2 regions of the Paenibacillus sp. G34 genome follow, and region 2 is predicted to be linked to the other one. Evidence: riboswitches for the same ligand, from Rfam matches in the RefSeq annotation. Region 2 holds a riboswitch; the other holds the start of a gene.

Region 1 (10,698 bases), 2.9 Mb from region 2:
GGCGATTTTTATCTGATCGATGTGAAAGTGGAAGAAATGGCAAATGGTTTGGGATTAAATGCCATTGGTCTTGATCGGGATGTTGCGGCTCTTAGTGGTGGACAACGCACGAAGGTACTTCTCGCGAAGTTATTATTGGAGAAACCTACTGCCCTTCTATTGGATGAGCCGACCAACTATCTGGATGTAGAGCATATTGAGTGGCTAACACGTTATTTGAAAGACTATCCCTATGCTTTTCTGCTGATCTCTCATGATACGGAGTTCATGAATGAAGTTGTTAATGTTATCTATCATTTGGAGTTTGCCAAATTGACTCGGTACGCTGCAAACTATGATAAATTCCTGGAGATGGCAGATATGCAGAAAGCACAGCATATTGATGCCTACGAGAAGCAACAGGAATACATCAAAAAGCAGGAAGATTTCATTCAACGCAACAAAGCTCGAGCTTCGACCTCAGGTCGAGCGAAAAGCCGGGAAAAACAACTTGGAAAGGTCGAGCGAATTGATCGACCAGACGAAGCCGCGAAACCAACATTTAAGTTCAAGGATGCGCGCGCGAGTAGTAAAACTGTTTTTGAAGGTATCGACTTTGAAATTGGTTATACGTATCCTCTATTACCCAAGATGACGATGACGATTGAACGTGGAGAAAAGATTGCCATTGTGGGATGTAACGGGGTAGGTAAATCAACACTCCTCAAAACAATTTTGGGCAAAATTGCGCCGATCAGCGGTAAAACATTCCTTGGAGATTATCTGGAGACAGCTTACTTCGAGCAGGAAGTGCGAGCGGGAAATATTACACCGATCGATGATGTATGGAACGAGTTTTCACATTTGACACAGAATGAAGTGCGAGGTCACCTTGCACGCTGTGGTCTGAAAAATGAGCATATCACTCGTCCTCTTAACATGCTAAGTGGAGGAGAGCAGGCTAAAGTCCGATTGTGTAAGCTGTTGATGCGTGAAAGCAACTGGGTTCTGTTTGACGAACCGACGAACCATCTGGATGTAACGGCGAAGGCTGAACTGCAGCGTGCGTTGCAGGAATACAAGGGAACTGTTTTGCTTGTATCTCACGAACCGGATTTTTATGAAGGCTGGGTCACCAAAACATGGAATGTAGAAGAGTGGTCTGAAAAAGCACAATGACAAAAAAAACCGGTTGTGGTAATATAGGCTACAACTTCATATGAACACTAGGGGGGCCGCACGATGCGGCTGAGATGGAAGAATGCGATTCCGGACCCTTTGCACCTGATCTGGATCATACCAGCGTAGGGAAGTGGCGCGTTTCAGCAAAAACGATAGTAAATGATTCTTCAATGTTAAGATGGGATCTTTACTACATCGTGATACAGGCATCTCAATACATGAGCAGACAGTTATAGGGTTACGGATTAGACTGTTTACCAGGTATTCGTCGAATGTTTGTTATTGAACTGAACCTTTTTTATACGCAGCCACTCCCTACGGGAGTGGCTTTTTTTGATTTTATTTTCGTTAGGACGTTCTCAAATCTGAAAGGAGGGAAAACGAGATTGCATCCAATGGTGACTGAGCATGAAGAGAACGAATTAAATGAACGGTCCCCAAGCCATCCTTTTTTTGAGTTACATGTGATATCTACGAATCAAGGTGAACGGGTAGCTATGCTAAAAGCAGCCAAAGAGATATGGCCTTATGTGCAATGCATTCACATCCGCGAAAAGCAGCTTTCGCAGCAGGAATGCTTCAACTGGGCGAAGTTGATGGTAGAGTCGGGTGTCCCAGCCTCCCGCATTGTGATCAACGGTGCGAACCTGTTTTCATCAGGCGATTTTTATCAAGGGACACATTGGAGCCAAGATATGCTGCAAAAAGCGAAAGTAACGATAACGCAGAAAAACAAACATAACCTGCGGCTTCGGTTAGGAATATCCGTGCATTCCTTGCACGAAGCAAAAATTGCAGAAGAGTATGGCGCAGATTATCTTTTTTTCGGGCATGTATACCCAAGTGCAAGCAAACCGGATATAACACCAAGGGGATTAGAAGCGTTAACCGAAGTATGCTCTAGTGTGAAAGTACCTGTTATAGCAATCGGTGGGATTGAGACGAATAACATTCAGGCCGTTATATCTGCGGGAGCCAGGGGGGCCGCTGTCATCTCAGGTGTATTACAACAAAAAAATCCGGCCCATGCTGCCGCTCTTTTAAAACAGGCTATGGAAGCGGTAAAGTGAATGATTCTCCATCAAAATAACGTGAATGATCTCAATTAAGCATTATCTGAATGTTGCTTAAAATGCAATCAAGGAGATGAGAAAATGAATCAGAGCGGAATGAGTCCACTCGAGGGAACTGTCGCCCCATCGAATGATGAACATAAGGTTACAACAATGTCTATATCCTCAACTTCAACAGAATCACAGGGAGCTTTGCATTCAGAAACGATCATTGTGGGCGGAGGGGTTATAGGCTGTGCGATTGCTTTTGAGCTGGCATCGAGAGGCCAGGAAGTACTTCTTGTTGAGCAATCCCAGATTGCCGGTGGAGCCTCCAGCGCAGCTGCCGGCATGCTTGCAGCAGATAGTGAAGCTTTTGCACACCCAGTCATGGCAAAAGCCGCGTATGATAGCAGAGAATTGTTGCATAAGCACAAAGAGCATTTATCCGCTCTGAGTGGTATAGATTTTGGATTGAGGCGCAGCGGGTTTATCACACCGTTTCGATCATATAGTGATTTAAATCGATACAAGGACAAACAGAAAGCTTCTTCGGGCGCAGAGCAATTTTGGTGGGACCGTCCCACGGTGCAACGAGAAGCAGAATGGCTGAACAGGGAAACCTATGGCGCTTATTACAGACCGCTGGAGAGTGAAGCGTTGCCTGTGTCGTTGACTAGAGCTTATGCGAGGTCAGCCCAAATGATGGGTGCGCGGATATGGGAAGGAGTACAGGATGTGCGTCTGGTCGTGAACAACGATGGAGTGCAAGGGGTTGCCACTGCCAAGGGTGATATATCTTGTAAACATGTTATCGTGGCAGCTGGTTTGCATGGAGGGGAACTAATGCATCAGGTAGGAGAGAACTTGCCTTCTAGACCTGTGAAAGGTGAAATTATGGCCATCCGTTTTCCACAAGATCAAGCGCTATACAAACCTGATCGCACGGTATATGCAGAAGATGTTTACATCGTTCCAAAAGCAAATGGCGAGGTGTGGATTGGAGCAACCAGTTTGCCAGGAAGAAAAGATCACAGCGTATCTGCAAATAGTGTGCAACGATTACTTGGTGCGGCAAGTTATTGGGTTCCGGGAATCAAGGGGGCAGACTTTGTACGGGCATGGGCGGGAGTAAGACCAGCCACCCCGGATGGGCTGCCGTATATAGGAAAATGTGAAAACATTGCTGGCTTGTACACAGCGTATGGCCATTTTCGCAATGGAATATTACTTAGTGCGATAACTAGTCAATGGATTGCTGACATGCTGGAGGGTAAAAGTGCGCAAGAAATCGGAATTGAAGCATTCTCGCCAGATCGCTTGAAGAGAAAGGGTGTTATGTTGTGAACATTATTGTGAATGGCCAAAAGATGCAGGTTGACGACGGGGTGAATCGTGTCGATAAATTACTGCAATCATTCAACCTGCAAGTGAAAACGGTAGTGGTTGAATTGAACCGCAATATTTTGACCAAAGATCACCATGAAACAACTACTTTAAGAGAAGGCGATCGGATTGAGATCGTTCATTTTGTCGGAGGTGGCTAAACAAAGTAATACTCGGGCGATGGTTGAAAACGATGGATCAGCAGTTAATGGTAAAAAATGTAAAATACTTAGGGGGTCATAGGGTGTTAACTATTGGAAAATACTCGTTTGAATCAAGGTTGTTGCTTGGAACAGGCAAATTCAGTGATTTGGAAGTCCAGAGCCAAGCTGTGGAAGCCTCAGGAACGGAAGTATTAACCTTTGCAGTACGTCGTCTGAATCTGGAGGAGACGGGCAAACAGCACTTTCTGGATACATTGGATTTAAGCAAATATACGCTACTGCCCAACACAGCAGGTGCCTCAACTGCTGAGGAAGCTGTAAGAATTGCAGAGCTTGCGCGGGCTTCGGGGCTTTGTGATATGATAAAAGTCGAAGTCATCGGGGACGGAGTCACGTTACTCCCTGATCCGATTGAAACGTACAACGCTTGCAGCATTTTGCTTGAAAAAGGATTCACTGTACTACCCTATATCTCGGACGACGTCATTTTAGCTAAACGGCTCCAGTTGCTGGGCGTACATGCAGTCATGCCAGGAGCTTCTCCGATCGGTGCAGGCAGAGGGATTATCAATCCGTATAATCTGGAAATCATCATCGAACAGGCTGTAGTGCCTGTTATTGTAGATGCAGGTTTGCGGTCACCCAAAGATGCCGCTTATGCCATGGAACTTGGGGCGGATGGCGTTCTGCTTAACACGGCTGTATCTGGATCGAGTAATCCGGTTAACATGGCAAAAGCAATGCGACTTGGAGTTGAAGCCGGTAGGCTGGCTTACGAATCAGGCATGATTCCAATGAAGCGTTATGCTACAGCAAGCAGTCCGGTGGAAGGAATGGTTCATACATGACAGATCAGTTACATCACGCGGAGCAGGCGGATCGCTATTCCAGACAGGAACGATATGCGCCATTCGGTAGAGAAGGTCAAGCAAGATTAAAGGATAGCAAGGTTCTCATTATTGGAGCTGGGGCACTCGGAACGGGGATTGCAGAAACGCTGGTTCGTTCTGGTGTTGGACAAATTACCATCGTAGACCGAGACTATGTGGAATGGAGCAACCTGCAGCGGCAACAGCTGTATGTGGAACAGGATGCCATAGATCGTATGCCGAAAGCTATGGCGGCGGTCAAACGCCTAACAGCCATTAATTCAACAGTCCGTATCGATGCGAAAGTGATGGATGTGCGAGTGGACGAGTTGGAAGAGCTTGTTGGGCAAACCGATCTAATCATGGATGCAACCGATAATTTTGATACAAGACTGCTTATTAATGATATGGCACAGAAACATCAAATTCCTTGGATTTATGGCGGGTGTGTGGGCAGTTACGGTATAACGTACACGTTTTTACCTGGCGATACACCTTGCTTGAACTGCCTTTTGGGTGAAGTTCCGCTTGGTGGGGATACTTGTGATACGTCTGGTATCATTCCTCAAGCGGTGCAGATGGTGACGGCCAATCAGACAGCAGAAGCGATGAAGCTGTTAAGCGGTAACTCAGCTGCTCTGCGCCGTAAATTGTTGTCATTTGATGTATGGCGAAACGAGTACATATCCATTAATGTGGACGGGGCAAAAAAGCAAGACTGTGCTTCATGCAGCAAAGCAGCCACTTATCCGTTCCTGTCCGCATCCAATCTGGAGAAAACCGATGTGTTGTGTGGCAGGGACACTGTTCAGATTCGTCCTGCGCGCCGTATGCAACTGGATCTTCCGCAGACAGCAGATCGATTGGAACGGCTTGGTGAAGGTAAGGTGGAAATGAATCCTTTTCTGGTGTCATTCACAACGGGTCAACATCGGTTGGTTATTTTTCAGGATGGTCGTGTGCTTGTTCACGGAACAAAAGATACGGCGGAAGCACGTACATTGGTTCATCGCTATTTTGGCTGAGTCACATTAAACATTTGCCTTAAATATCCTTCATCTACTAACAAAGTCTGTTCCCTTGGGAATGGACTTTTTCTTTTTATGGCATCCTAACTGTACAATCCATGCCAAGTAGCGGCGACGGAATACAGACGGGCCGGGTGAAAAAATGAAGACAACCATCATCCTAGTGGGTACTGGTGAGTTAGTGCACCGGATCGAGCATGTTATGCAAGACGAGGGCTATGAAATAAAGCATATTGAATGGCCTGAATTGAACGACAAGATAGATATAAAATCAACTCGATCACATCTAATCATCTTAGTGGATCGAGAGCCAGGACATGTGAATCAGAGTGAACAGGATAAAATAGCTTTAAAAAAATGGATGAATCAAGGCTTATCCATACCTTTAATGGTTATTATTCCTGAAAATTCTCCCCAGCGAGTTATCGATTGGCTTGATTTTGGAGCGAATGATGTAATGGAAGAGCCTCTACATTGGAAAGTTATGCTTGCCAGAATTCGCAGCCTGCTCCGGTTGTTCGCAAGTGCAACACATGAAGGCGAGGAGATGATTGTGGTTCAAGATCTCAGGCTTAATCTTCGCTCGCGAAGAGTGAGTCGTGGAGGACAATATCTGAACTTAACGCCTAAAGAATATGAACTATTAGAATTTTTGGCGATGCACGTGAACGAAGCTTGTACAAGAGGCGATATTTTGCGTGAGGTGTGGGGCTATGAGTTCGTGATGGATACCAACGTTGTTGACGTGTACATTAAACATCTGCGGGTAAAAGTGGATAAAGGAAGAGATGTGAAGCTGATCCAGACAGTTCGAGGAGTCGGGTATATGTTGGAGGGTGGCTGATTTCAATAGAAAACCCACCATTCTCCAGTTTGAAAGAAGGCTTGAACTGGGTATTTATAAGGACAGGATGATATGAAAAAACCGGATCAATTGATCCGGTCATCAGCTAGATTATATTAAGAGAGAAGTTGGTCTAGAGGACGCGGCGAGCCGTAATGTACGTTCTTTTCCACGTACCAGAGTTCAGATCTGACAAGGTCACGCCCGGTGAGCCGTAAGTGTGAAGAATTTTGCCGTTTCCTGCGTACACACCAACATGTGTAACATTAGAACCGGTGGAGCGGCTGCCGCTTGAGAAGAAGACCAGATCACCAACACGAAGATTGGCTTTGGACACAAACTTACCTTCTTTGGATTGCTTTGCGGAAGTGCGCGGAAGATCTACACCATACTTTTTGAAAATGTACTTCATAAAAGAAGAGCAGTCAAAGTTTCTGGTTGTCGTTGTTGAAGCACCAAATTTATATGGAGTTCCAGTGAATTTTTTACCATAGTTAACAATTTGTTGTCCTGTTGATACCGATGAAGTTGCGGCTTGTGCAACAGGTGCATTTGTCATTAATACAGCTCCAAAACCTAGTGTAGCGCACAACCCGACGGTTACGGCCTTTTGGATGAAGAAGTTTGTTTTCATGTAGTTAGTACCTCCAAAATTCGTTTTCGTTAAGTTGCTAGAGCGAGTATAACAGCTTTGTAACACCCTAGAAATTGGATACATAAGCAAAAAGCCTGATAGGCCAGTCGTTTGCACGTATTTATTAAAATACGATTAAAAATGTCAAAAAATTAATCATTGACGAATGGGAAACAAGATTAAAAACAAAAACCCCCTTGAAAATCAAGGGGGTATCTTCATATAAGTCTATTTTATCTGCAAGATTCAGGTTACAAAAACGTAATAATTAAATGCTAAACTACGAGCGATAAACATTATAATTGTTCTAAAGTATCGCAGTCGGAGCGATTCTAATCATCAATCCTTGCTCTGAATAATAAGCAACATGCCGCTATCAATTGATACTGTGCCCGATTCGTCGAGTAATTTGTTACTAATGCCCAAGGATTGTCCCATACGTATGGTGGCTTGCTCGAGGGGATACATGAATCCTTCCAGATTTATTCCTGTGACCTCATGCGTTAAAGGGAGTAGAGACACATAGGTATACCCTCGCTGCTCTACGATCGCACTGGAGGTGGTCAATGTCATATAATTGTGCTCGTCCTGAAGCGCACAGGAGATATGATGCTGCATAGCCCGAACCATAATATGAACATTGGCAAGTGTATGATCCATTCGAGTGCCTGTTGCACCAAAGATGAGAATATGAGTAGGTTCATGATCAAGGGCCGTCTCAAACGCCATTTCGGTATCTGTAAGGTCTTTATGAATCGGGTCACAAGCAATAAACTCTACGCTGTTGCTGCTTACGATCTCTCGTTCATCATCTGTAATGGAATCGAAGTCGCCCACTGCGATGTGTGGTTTGATACCGTGCTCGATTAAATACAGCGCACCGCGGTCTGCTGCAATAATGACGTCATCGGGTTTAATCTCCTGAAGGAATTGCTTGGCGAGTTGTCCTCCTGTGAAAATGACAATACGTTTATGATGCATTCTATTTCATCCTTCCTTATTTATAGAGGGAATACATTTCAGGGTTATTAAATAATTCTGTACCAAAGCTCTAAACTATACACCAATCCAGTATAATCGACAAAATGTGGTTGCACAATTTCCGTACTCGCGGATACAATGGGAAGAGCGACATGGAGATGACTTGAAAAGTGAGGTTTGAACAGCGTTGGACTTACACATTTTTGAAGTATTCAGCATTATTGGTACGATCGCATTTGCAATGTCCGGTGCATTTGTAGCCATGGAAGAGGAATATGATATTTTGGGCGTACTTGTGCTTGGGCTAGTCACAGCATTCGGAGGCGGAGTGATCCGGAATGTGCTCATTGGTGTGCCTGTAACGACATTATGGAGCCAGGGCTCGTTAATTATGCTTGCACTGATTTCGGTAGCCGTTGCTTTTGTATTACCTTTGAAGTGGATTGGTCACTGGAAACGCACAGAAGCCTTATTTGATGCGATTGGACTAGCTGCGTTTGCGATACAAGGCGGATTGTATGCGGCCAACATGGGCCATCCAATTAGTGCCGTGATTGTTGCAGCTGTATTGACGGGAATTGGCGGAGGTATCATTCGGGATCTTCTTGCCGGACGTAAACCGCTTGTTCTACGTGATGAGATCTATGCAGTGTGGGCAATGGCAGCGGGATTTGCCATCGGAATGGGTTGGTTTACAACAAACATTGGATTGCTGATTTGTTTTGTAACAGTTGTCTTTTTCCGGATGTGTTCTGTACATTATAAATGGAAGCTGCCACGTCGTTCGTTGACTCCAAGCGAAAACGTCAATCTGAAGCCGGAGAATCTGCTTCCGCAGCATGCACCGTCTGTGATTCAAGGGACTTTGAGCAAAGGAGAGTAACATAAAATGATTAACGTTGTATTTGTATGTCTAGGGAACATTTGCAGATCACCTATGGCAGAAGCGGTTATGCGCCATAAGGTTCTGGAGAAAGGGCTTGGAGAACAGATTCGTATTGATTCGGCTGGTACAGGCAACTGGCACGTGGGAAAACCTCCGCATGAGGGGACACGTAAGTTGTTGGATGGATATCAAATCTCCTATGCCAATATGACCGCAAGACAATTTGTGAGTGGAGACTTCACTGAATTTGATTACATTATATGCATGGATAATTCCAACGCAGAGAATGTGCGAATCCTGCCGGGCGGGGAAGAGGCAGAGATTATCAAGTTCATGAACTTGCTGCCAAACGAAAAGCTCAGAGAAGTACCGGATCCATATTACACAGGTAACTTTGAAGAAGTGTACGAGCTGGTTAACGCAGGTTGCGATGTATTGTTGAACAAAATTAGAGAAGAGCAATCCTTATAAAAGCATTGGTGAAATGGCAAAGAAGCAGGAACGAACCGAATCTTGCTTCTTTTTCAGGGCATGAATGTAAGCGGTAACAAATAGTTGGCGAAAAGATAAAAAAAGAAAAGCGGCTATGGTGCGGCCGCCTGTTCAACAAAATGTGAGATTGTTCATGAGACTGTTTGATAGGTTCCTGAAGGATAATTGTGTGATGTGCTTCTATTAACCTTCTTGCAAAAAGTAAAGCAAAGCATCCGGCAGTTCTTTTTGCCAGAAGCCCCACTGGTGATTCCCGTCTTTCTCCTGATAGGAGACGAGAGCACCACGTTTCTCCAGCAGATCCCGAGTATCCCGGTTCAGTTGAACAAAATCGTACGTTCCGGTGTCGGCTTCAAACGCCGTCTCCTGCAAACCGACAATCATCCAGATCGACAACCAGGACAAGTCTTCGGCAGCCGCATAGATTTCCTGGGAAGCAGAGTAGAACGCACCAGACATGCTGATGACACGGGTAAAGAGGTCCGGATACATCAGTGCCAGATGTAATGAAACACTGCCTCCAAGCGAATCACCGGCAAGAACTCGTTCCTGCGAAGAGCTTCTTACAGGATATTTCTCTTCTACATAGGGAATAATCTCTTCTGCAAAGCACTTTGTATAGGCTTCGAATCGGCTGCCAAAGGGAGCGTACTCCTGAGTCCTCACAGAGACGTCCACCTGAACTCCTACAATAATGAAAGGTTCGGCGCCTTCATCCAGAATGATCCGATTTGCCGTCGTAGCAATTCGGCCAAAGTTGAAAAACTCTTCGCCATCCTGACAATAAACGACAGGGTAGCTGAGCAGTTCGTTGTAGCCTGGGGGAAGATAGATGCGCAAGGTGCGTTTCTCACCGAGATAACGGCTTTCAATCTCTTCCTTAACAATTGTGCGTTTCAAATAGCGGGAATCCGTCATAAAACGTCACCTTTCCGGGTTATTTTTTGCATTCGACCTTGCAATACGGTAAGATTAACCTGGTGCGGGGATAGGTCGAACACGCAATCATGTATTATGCTGTTATACCAATATTAAACCTCTGTTATACATACAATCCGAAAGGAAACATAAAAATATTACGGATTTCTTTGACGTATGCAGTGAAACAGGTGTATAATAATAATATAACAGCGGAACTTGATATTCAAATTTTTTGTTGAGGTGAAGAAAAAAATGAGCAAGGTTCCTTATGAAGTGTATA
Region 2 (10,698 bases):
AATCGCCAATACTTCTCATCATATTACGAAATTCCGCAAGCGAATCTTCCCGTCTCACCCCTGCGTAGTACATCTGTAACAGCTTATACACGATAAATGTTACGACGCCAGAAGAAAGCATACTTAGACCCAGCATCATAATCATCGTTGTGCGAAAACTTCTCCGTTTAGTCATTGAACGTGTACCCCACACCCCAGATGGTTTTGATTAACTTGTTCTTGTTCACATCTTCTCCGAGCTTCTTGCGCAACGTCCGAATATGTACCATTACGGTATTTCCGCTCTCAAAATACGCCTCGCCCCAAACTTTTTCAAAAATGCTTTCTGCACTGAAGACCTGTTTAGGGTTACTGGCAAGCAACACTAAAATGTCAAATTCCTTCGGTGTTAAATCCAGCGGTTTACCGTACAGTGTTACGCTGTGCTGATCGGGGACAATAACAAGTCCGCCTTTTTCCAAAACCGAGCGCTGCGCCGTAGCTGTGGACTGGCTAAATTGCAAAGAACGCCGTAGTTGAGAGTTGACGCGAGCCACAAGCTCCATTGGATTAAACGGTTTGGTCATATAGTCATCGGCACCCATCACGAGTCCTGTAATTTTATCCATATCCGACGTTTTCGCACTCAGGAATATGATCGGAAAATGATGCTGCTCCCGGATTTTGCGGGTCACCTCATACCCGTCCATACCCGGCATCATAATGTCCAGTACAGCCAGATCGATGGCTTGTGTCTGAACGGCCTGTAGTGCCGACTGTCCGTCAGATGCCTTGACGGTATGATAGCCTTCTTTTTGTAAATGCAGAGCAACCAGATCCGCGATCTCTATTTCATCGTCCGCAATCAGAATCGTAATTCGCTTCATTGCTTATTTCACTCCTATATGGGATGCTGGGCATATAATACCTATGAATCTAACAGATAACTCCCAGATAAACAATTGAAAGCAATGTTATATAAGCAGAACAAGTTTTACACAATCCACTCCGATGACAGAATAACCCTCCGATCGCTGTTATCCCCAGATTTTTTTGATTCCCTTCTCTATAGGGAAAATCCGGTGATAAAGGCGACCGCTTTGCTTCTCCAGGTTTTTTCTGTCCTCTCCGTTCAAGTGTAAAAAAAATATTCCATTTATATAGACACTAATAAAGAGAAGGAAGATATAGCTATGAAACTGGAGCGTTTGTTAGCCATTGTGGTACTGCTCATTAATCGCAGGCGATTACAGGCCAAAGACTTGGCCGAGATGTTTGAAGTATCCATCCGTACGATTTATCGGGACATCGACACATTAGGCCAAGCTGGAATTCCGGTGGTGACCTATCAGGGCGCAAGTGGTGGAATCGGGCTGGCAGAAGGTTACCGGCTGGATCGCAACCTCTTAACTGACAAGGATCTTGCTTCCATCGTTACCGCACTGCGCAGCATATCAACCACTCATACGAATACTGCGCGCGAGTTATTGGTAGAGAAGCTGAGCAGTATCGTGCCGGAAGCCAAAAATGAAGATTTTCAGGCCAGTACGCATCGATTCATCGTGGATCATTCAACGTGGACACACCCTGAAGCACTGCAACAGAAATTAAAAGTCATCGACCAGGGAATCGATCAACTTCAATGCATCCATTTTGCCTATTGCAGCGCCGAAGGTGAACAGACGCATCGTACGGTTGATCCACACACCCTTGTGCTGAAAAGACACGCGTGGTATCTGTACGCCTTCTGCCATGAACGGAATGAATTCCGCATGTTCAAGCTGGTGCGCATGAAAGAGGTTGTGCTTGCCGAACAACATTTTGAACGCCAATCCATCAACCTTCAGGACAGACCGTGGCAGCAGGAATGGAGCCATCCGAACAAGCACATTGGACTCACGCTGAAATTCCATGCCCGCGCCCGTCATCTCGCGGAAGAATGGTTCGGTATTGAAAATGTATTGCCTGACGGCAATGGGTATTATATCAGCCAGATCGCTTTCCCTGAGGATAACTGGTTATATGGATTTATTCTAGGTTTTGGCGCGGACGTAGAGGTACTGGAGCCTTTGCATATTCGTGACAATGTGTGCCGTATGGCAGAGCAGATTGTAGAAAATTATAAAACCTCAGCTCAAACCTGACAGACAGCTGTCCAGTTCCTCCCCGTATACTTCAACTATGTTCAGGTTGAAGTTATACATATAACCGAGGAGGAATGAATCATGAACGTTACCGTATGTCAAAGCTGTGGAATGCCACTCACAAGTACCGATCAATTCGGTACAGAAATGGATGGCAGCACTACCCGTGAATACTGCATTTATTGTTACAAGGATGGCAAGTTCGAACAACCAGGGATGACGCTGGAAGGCATGATCGAGATGTGCACCACTATTCTCAAAGAAGAAGGCATGGACGAGGAATCAGCCCGCTCGATGCTACGCAACCAACTACCTTTTCTGAAACGCTGGCGTGATGAAGGAAATGTACAGAGCAGTGAGGACGGGACTACTGTGTTAGAGAAAACTTTGCTTGGGAAAACAAGTCCAGATGAGCAACTCTCTCCACCAGTTGGGGCTGATCCAGCAAAGAATGCTCCGTTTTCCGGGGAGCCTGTTCGCTATGTCACCCTTCCAGGCAAACGACTGGCAGGATTGTCCGCACGTACAACCAACGCGATTGAGATGAGCGGTCAAGGCAGCATCGGTGCGTTGTGGGGTCGTTATTTTGCCTCCGAACACATTCCGGCTACTGAAGCTGCACGCTACGGCTGTTACACGGATTACGCAGATGGCATTGCCGGTGAATATACTATTTTGATCGGACATGAAGTCGGCGAGGAAGAACGACTGCCTGAAGGTTTCGATGAAGTACATTTACCTCCTGCTACCTATGCAGTGTTTACTTCGAGAACCGGACCGATGGTTGAAGTAGTCAGCGAAGTGTGGGGAGCGGTGTGGGCTTGGAACCATCAGAGTGACCGTACATTTACCGGCGATTTTGAGTACTACGATGAGCGGAGTTTAGACCCGGAACATACACAGGTGGATGTATATATTGCGGTAAAAGAACGCAGGTAATCGAAGGATATAACGGATAAGCCCTCTTCAAAAGGAATTTAAAGAGAGATTCAAATCATTCAATCTAAAGCTGCCAAGAGGTCTTGGTAGCTTTTTTGACATTTTTCGATTAATATACCCCGACCATAGAACCAAGTTAGTTAGCTTATACCATACCTAGTCACTTGGACATATGCCTTAGAGGCAAGCACCATTGACTTCCCTAAAATTAGGACCATTCGCATAACAACCGATACCACGCTCCCATACCTCGCCTTTCATATCAGGTTCTTTATTCCTGAATTTTCCTAAAACCGTTTACATCTTCTGAATACCGGGTAAAATCACTACATCCGAGTCGGAATAACGATTGAATTACCGCTTCTTCATGTAACAAGTCATATGTACCTATATGTGTACAGGGTGAATTCATTTTATTATCACCAACAGAATACAGTTGAAAATACATACAAACAAACGATGCATGTCCATCATGCATGTAAGGAGGAACCAAGATGATCCGCATGCCTATTCAGCAAATGATCCCGTATCACCACCAATATCCGCGCAACACGGCGACCGCTGCTCCGAAAAAGGAAAATGAGAACACTCAAGGCCTATCCTTCCATGAAATTTTACAGCAAAAAATGACGAAAAAGAACGTATCCATGAACATGAGATAACTCTTTACATCTCTGTGGATGCTCCCTATACTACGTGTAAAAGGTGACATTTCAGACGCGAAGTTTCTTACCGATGGTTCACACACATTATGTGATCCAGGCGCGTCTTTATATAGTCACTCTACATAAAGGGGATTGCCTATGAGCACCATTGCCTGTTTCCACGCGCACCACTCCAATATCAGGTTGATCGAACAAGCACTGACTTCCTATAATATCGAACTGGTTCACTATGTAGACCCCGGTCTGGATCGGCTCAAGCATGATGAGGAGTTCAATAGTGACCTTGTTCGGGAAAAAGTAAATCAGACACTGCAATGGATGAGCCGCTGTCACGCTGACGCCATTCTTGTGACATGCACCTTGTTCGCTGCCGTGCTGGAACAAATACAACCGTTACCGATTATGGTAACGGGTATTGACGATTCACTGCTCGCGATGATGGTAAAACATCCGAAGCGGTATTTGCTTGCGTTTACCAACCCTGCCACCGTAGGGCCGACGATGGCTCGATATCGTGACTATATGGATCGACACTTGGCAGGAAAGGACAAGCCTGAGCTTGAATCCGTGTTGCTCCCTGGTCTGTTCGACATGGTCATGCGTGGCGACCAGGAAGGCTACGTCGCGGCATTAAAAGAAGCATTGCAGCAGCTTGCTCTTGAATGCAAGGATGCTTGTCTTGTTGCTGCTCAGCTCTCTATGGCTCCTGCCGCTGAGCAGGCATCTGCCAATGCAGGTGTGACCATTTATACGCCGCTTTCATTATTAGGCGCGAATCTGGAGCGGGATATCGGTATTATGCCGAGAGTATAAAAGTGCAGGAGCTGCAGCCGTTTACGTAGCTTATTCAAGTGCACCATACAAGACCAAAAGTAACTTACGTAACTCAATACGGTTCACCATGTGTCCGAAGGTAACTTATATTGCATTCGATGTACCATGAACCTAGATCACCGTAGCTAAACGCATATACACTTCTATTTGGAGGGAACGAAAGCATGAAATATTTCACTGTAGAACCAGGTCAATCTATTGGGGATATCCGGTTAGGCATGACACAAAATGAAGTTGAACAAACGGAAGCTTTCAGCTTTGATCCCAACGTGGAATATGATGCTCAAGGCAAAGCACATTTTATTGAATTTCATGAAAGTGATGAGTATAAGTGTATGCTGGGAGAACTTGATCTGCTTGGCACCGAGGCTGACGTTTTGATACCGCAGTTGGACGCTATTGCGCCATATGACCGTGAAGATCCTGAACTTGGTTGCAGCTTCCAGTTCGATCAGATAGGCTTGATTCTATGGCGCCCTGTGCCCATGACCCGAGAGGATATGCAGGAGCCGTGGTTCCTGGAGATGCCACCCGAAAATCAGCAGGATGAAATGAAACACCTCTGCTTCTCGACGGCAGCCGTGTATGCAAAAGGATATTACGAGTAACCAAGGTACAGTTCATTTTTATGGGTACGTGATATGGATACGTAATATGGTTACATGAGATGGTTACGGGATATGATTACGTGAGATGGTTACGGGATATGATTACGGGATATGATTACGAGATATAGTTATGAGATATAGTTATGAGATATAGTTATGAGATATGGTTATGAGATATGGTTATGAGATATGGTTATGAGATGGTTATGAGATGGTTACGTGATACGGTTATGAGAGATGGTTACGTGGAGATCGTTACGTGGAGATGGTTACGGGGATATGGATACGTAATATGGTTATGAGATGGTTACATGAGATGGTTACGTGAAATCGTAAAATTCTATGAAGTTCGAGGATGCATAGATCAAGGATTCATACAATCGTAGAGGATATATACAATCGAACAATGATCGCAGGAAGATCAGATAGTCCCTTCTTACCGCTAACGATCTGAGAGAACGCTATTTACTTCATTTCAGTACCATTGAAATTCTAACGATCCTGAGAAACCTTATTTTAGGTTTTTAGCAGCGAATTGCCTCTTTTTTGGCTGATTTCGGCGAAATAACGTCGCTGGAGATCGTTAGAATTTTTTTCGCGCCAAAAACGTTAAAATAAGGTTCGTGGAGATCGTTAGATTTCAGATCATTCTCTCTGCAGATGCGGGAACCGCCTGACCCCGTAATATAAAATATGCGGTGATCAGTACGTGAAATTTCTATATGTTCTTATCTTGTTCATAATAGGTATGGGATGTTCAGCCTTCCTGCATGCAGGTAAGCTAAGACTGTCCGATGGTTTATTGTTTGTAATCGCTGGTATCTTGTATCGTATATGGAACAAAATTGATAAGGAATAAACTTTGATTAAATTCAAATCCCACCACCCGCGGAAAACGTGTATAGATATCCCCTTTCAGAAGAAGAAATCCGGTGATAACGGCGAAGCTTATGTTTCCGATGCAGCTTTCTTTCAGAAGCTTTTAGCTCCGCTTCTTCAGGCTTTTTCAGCTTCTTCAGGCTTTTTCCACTTTACGACCGTGCCCGATACTCCTCTGCCTTCGCCTGCATCCCGGCGGCTACCGCTTCCTCGTCGTTCAGACCGCGATCTGCGGCAAAGGCACGAATGTCCTGCGTGATGCGCATACTGCAGAACTTCGGTCCGCACATGGAGCAGAAATGTGCTTCCTTCGCCCCTTCTGCGGGTAGCGTCTCATCATGGTAGGATAGCGCTCGTTCCGGGTCAAGCGACAAGTTAAACTGATCTCTCCAACGGAACTCGAAGCGTGCCTTCGACAGTGCATCATCGCGGCGCTGGGCGCGTGGGTGGCCTTTGGCTAGATCAGCGGCATGGGCGGCTATTTTATAAGCGATAACCCCTTCACGCACATCATCCTTGTTCGGAAGTCCCAGATGCTCCTTCGGCGTGACATAACAGAGCATGGACGTACCAAACCAGCCAATCATCGCTGCCCCAATCGCAGACGTAATATGATCATATCCTGGTGCAATGTCCGTGGTCAGTGGCCCGAGAGTATAAAACGGCGCTTCCTGGCAGATTTCCATCTGCAAATCCACATTTTCTTTGATCTTGTGCATCGGCACATGCCCCGGCCCTTCTATCATGACCTGCACATCATGCTTCCACGCTATCTGTGTTAACTCTCCGAGCGTTGCCAGCTCCGCCATCTGTGCCTCGTCATTGGCATCGTAGATGCTGCCTGGACGCAGCCCATCCCCGAGGGAGAACGCCACATCATACCTTTTCATAATCTCGCAGATTTCTTCAAAATGGGTGTACAAAAAGTTCTCCTGATGATGTGCCAGGCACCACGCTGCCATAATCGATCCGCCTCTAGATACTATTCCTGTCATCCGTTTCGCTGTCATCGGAATATATCGGAGTAACACACCCGCATGAATTGTAAAATAGTCCACGCCCTGCTCAGCCTGTTCAATCAGCGTATCCCGGTACAACTCCCAAGTGAGTGCCTCAGCCTCGCCATTCACCTTCTCCAGCGCCTGATACAGCGGCACCGTACCAATCGGCACCGGGGAGTTACGGATGATCCACTCCCGTGTCGTATGAATGTTTTTGCCTGTCGAGAGATCCATCACTGTATCCGATCCCCAGCGCACAGCCCAGGTCATCTTCTCCACCTCCTCCTCGATGGAGGAAGATACAGCGGAATTACCTATGTTGGCGTTGATCTTCACGTGAAAATGACGCCCAATCAACATGGGCTCGCTCTCCGGGTGATTGATGTTGGAGGGAAGAATTGCCCGCCCGATTGCCAACTCCTGACGCACAAATTCAGGCTCTACCCCTTCACGGATAGCGGCATACTCCATCTCAGGTGTAATGACTCCCTGCCGCGCATAATGCATCTGCGTGACACAACGTCCGGCCTGAGCACGTAATGGTTGCCCGCGGAATCCCGGGTACTCCTCTGCCCCGGCTATCCGTCCTCCAGGCTTTAATCCGTTATCCTCCGGTTTCACGGCGCGCCCCTCATATGCTTCGACATCACCTCGCTCCATAATCCAGTGATTTCGGAGCGCAGGTAGTCCCTTCCGAATATCCATCTGGAATTCGGGATCGGTCATCGGGCCGCTCGTATCGTAGACACGCAGCGGCTCATTATGCTCCACCCCTTGGGGAGTATTCGTGTCATGAAGGGCAATTTCACGCTCCGGTACAGCAATGTCCGGTCGTGAGCCCTGAATGTAGACTTTGCGGCTGCCCGGGAAGGGTTGAACCCCTCCAGCCGCACCGGTTTCCTTTTCCACCGGATGACCATCGCGTCCCATTTCCTCTATTCCCATCTGCTGCCCCGTTTGGTTATGTGTACTCATGTCTCCTGTTTCCTCCTCTGTGATCTTCTTTTGCGCTATGTCTTCACCAATGCGTCAGTTGCAACTACCACACCTGCCCGGGAATCTCCAGAGCACAGAAGCACAGCAGGAATGATCCCGCCCAAGCAGCCAAATAAGATCCAAGAGACAGATTTTTATGCACAGTCAGCACAAGCATGAAACATGAGACACTTCACCTAGACATTCAGGCATGGATGTTGGCATTGGTTATGCTCTCTGATCATCCCGTCGCACTAATCTGCGAATCTCATGCTTTCTTCAAGAGATTTAACGATCGTGAAGCACAACGAATGAGTCTCTGCTTACCGCTGTATATAAAAAAGCCGGTTCCGAAGGAACCGACTGATGTCCATCACCGTACACGCAACAAGAGAAATTTGCTGCAAAACAGCATCGATCCCAGGTTAACGCCCGTAGTGTTTGTGGTCATATGGCCGATTACTTCCCTACGCTGGTATGATCCAGATCAGGTGCAAAGGGTCCGGAATCTCATGCGATCCCGTCTCAGTCCGGACAATTCGGACTCCCCCAGTAACGTAAACGTATTGCGACAATCATGCCGCTGCTCAGCTTAAAATATCAACCGACCCCGCGGAGTCGTCCATTACAGACTAGCGTAATCCGGACATAAATACAACCTTAATATTCCAGAGAGAACATTCCTTTCGGGCAAAACTTCAAGCAAGAGCCCACCCTACGACAACATAAGTCCCATTTGCACAGCGGCTTCTTTCAACACAGGTGCGTACTCATGTAATGTATCCTGCGAGAGCCTGCTAACAGGTCCAGACACGGAAAGTGCTGCTGCAATGTTACCTCTACGATCCATAATTGGCACGGATACGGCGGCAGCTCCCGGCTCACGTTCCTCATAACTGGTAGCATAGCCGTTCACACGAATGTCTTCCATCTGAGCCAGATATACGTCCGGGTCGATAAATACAGGCCATTCCGGGCCGTTCATCAGTTCCTCGCGATCCTCATCAGCGGCAAATGCCATTAACACTTTGCTGGAAGCGCCTACGGAAAGCGGCAGTCTGACACCTACAGGCGCGACCCGCCGAATAGCCTGATCACTCTGTACTGCCTGAATACGTATCCGTTCGCTGCCATCACGAAGGTAGAGACTTACAGTCTCACCCAACCGATCCCGTAGCCGTTCCATTGCAGGCAACAGCAAAATCGCAGGATCATCGCTACGTGACATATGTGCAGACAGTTCCCAGATTCGGATGCCTAACCGGTATTTCTCAGTCGCTGCATCGCGTATCACGAACCCCCGATCCTCCAGCGTAGCCATCAATCGATGCACCGTACTCTTGTGTAAACCGATCTGGCTGGCAATTTCGGTGAGTCCAAGATCACTGCGTGTGGTAAAACATAATAATATATCCAGCGCCCGTTCTACAGCCCGGACGGTTAGCTTGCGGTCTTCCATGGCATGATGCCCTCCTCATGTTTCATCACATGAAACTTGGTTACATAAATTATATGAGAAACGGTCTCATCTGTAAACTAAAAAGAACTGTTTTGAAGGTGCTGTGCAAGCCGAAAAATGAACAAAATATCCATTTTACACATCGTAATCTCCTGTAATTTACACACTATGGAATTGTTACCTCTATATCTTAAGAACTATATAACAATTGCGTAACAAATGCCTTCAATTGATTGACTTTGACTATATCGAGACATACGATAAAGACAGGAAGCCTTTCAGTTGTAAGAATAAAAGTATGACTTTAGCATCAGGATGTGTCATCGTCATAAATACGAATTTAGAAGAATCAAAATGCTATTTTTTTCACGTCGTTATGATCCTGCCAAATTGTTCTTCAACCGAAATTTAAAGGAGGGGCATGCATGTATCCGACATCACAGAGCGAAGCCCCGCTGCATACCAAAGTGTCCGATCTGCCCTCTTCATTGTCACCAAGGCTGATTCGGTTCAAGCATATTATCGTAGCGTTGCTGCTCTCCGTTGTATTTTTCCTATTGTTTTGTTTTATTGCCTTGCACGGTTATATTGCATGGGTGCTATCCAACCCAACGGTTGCTCCCGTGTTCTCCAACCCGATGCAGGCCAAAAATATGAAATACGAAGACATTACCTACCCTGCGGCCGACGGAAGCCGAACGATGCAGGGTTGGTATATTCCCGCTAACACGGATACCGGCAAAACCATTATTTTCAGTCACGGTTATGGAGCGAACCGGGAGGAAACCTGGGTGCCTATGTATGATCTGGCTCATTACGCACACCAACTAGGTTTTAATGTAGTGATGTTCGATTACGGCTTTGCCTCTCAGGTGAACCGAGCTGTAGCTACCGGTGGTAAAGCGGAGTCACAGCAACTGCTGGGAGCCATTCAGTATGCGAAGCAACGTGGAGCACAGGAACTCGTTGTCTGGGGGTTCTCCATGGGAGCTGGAACGGCTCTACAGACCGGACTGCTGACCAATCAAGTGGATGCTATGATTCTCGATAGCACCTTCCTGCTAGAGCCGGATACGCTGTACCACAACATTCATAATCAGATTAATCTGCCGCGCCAGCCTACGCTGGAGATTATGAAGTTGCTCTTCCCGATCTTGAATGGCACGGGTCTACAACAAATTCCGTATCAGGAAGTGAAGAAAAAGGATTATCCGT

The links. Region 2 has a riboswitch for thiamine pyrophosphate ahead of thiC (phosphomethylpyrimidine synthase ThiC). Riboswitches for the same ligand answer to the same signal wherever they lie in the genome.
Region 1: another riboswitch for thiamine pyrophosphate. It lies ahead of AC1VYS_RS16510 (thiamine phosphate synthase); the one in region 2 lies ahead of thiC (phosphomethylpyrimidine synthase ThiC).

Annotation. Positions count from the first base shown of each region.
Region 1 is NZ_CM166469.1:3,654,438-3,665,135, reverse strand. Features, by position in the region: gene AC1VYS_RS16515 (ABC-F family ATP-binding cassette domain-containing protein) at 1-1,158, shown strand, start outside; TPP riboswitch at 1,198-1,307, shown strand; gene AC1VYS_RS16510 (thiamine phosphate synthase) at 1,557-2,231, shown strand; gene thiO (glycine oxidase ThiO) at 2,316-3,560, shown strand; gene thiS (sulfur carrier protein ThiS) at 3,557-3,760, shown strand; gene AC1VYS_RS16495 (thiazole synthase) at 3,844-4,611, shown strand; gene AC1VYS_RS16490 (ThiF family adenylyltransferase) at 4,608-5,657, shown strand; gene AC1VYS_RS16485 (winged helix-turn-helix domain-containing protein) at 5,803-6,504, shown strand; gene AC1VYS_RS16480 (C40 family peptidase) at 6,638-7,138, opposite strand; gene AC1VYS_RS16475 (thiamine diphosphokinase) at 7,478-8,119, opposite strand; gene AC1VYS_RS16470 (trimeric intracellular cation channel family protein) at 8,307-9,002, shown strand; gene AC1VYS_RS16465 (low molecular weight protein-tyrosine-phosphatase) at 9,009-9,476, shown strand; gene AC1VYS_RS16460 (alpha/beta hydrolase) at 9,681-10,415, opposite strand; gene pdhA (pyruvate dehydrogenase (acetyl-transferring) E1 component subunit alpha) at 10,671-10,698, shown strand, end outside.
Region 2 is NZ_CM166469.1:741,073-751,770, reverse strand. Features, by position in the region: gene AC1VYS_RS03480 (sensor histidine kinase) at 1-175, opposite strand, end outside; gene AC1VYS_RS03475 (response regulator transcription factor) at 168-866, opposite strand; gene AC1VYS_RS03470 (helix-turn-helix transcriptional regulator) at 1,173-2,123, shown strand; gene AC1VYS_RS03465 (zinc ribbon domain-containing protein) at 2,205-3,062, shown strand; gene AC1VYS_RS03460 (hypothetical protein) at 3,557-3,724, shown strand; gene AC1VYS_RS03455 (aspartate/glutamate racemase family protein) at 3,866-4,540, shown strand; gene AC1VYS_RS03450 (hypothetical protein) at 4,726-5,169, shown strand; gene thiC (phosphomethylpyrimidine synthase ThiC) at 6,201-7,979, opposite strand; TPP riboswitch at 8,472-8,585, opposite strand; gene AC1VYS_RS03440 (IclR family transcriptional regulator) at 8,740-9,483, opposite strand; gene AC1VYS_RS03435 (alpha/beta hydrolase) at 9,909-10,698, shown strand, end outside.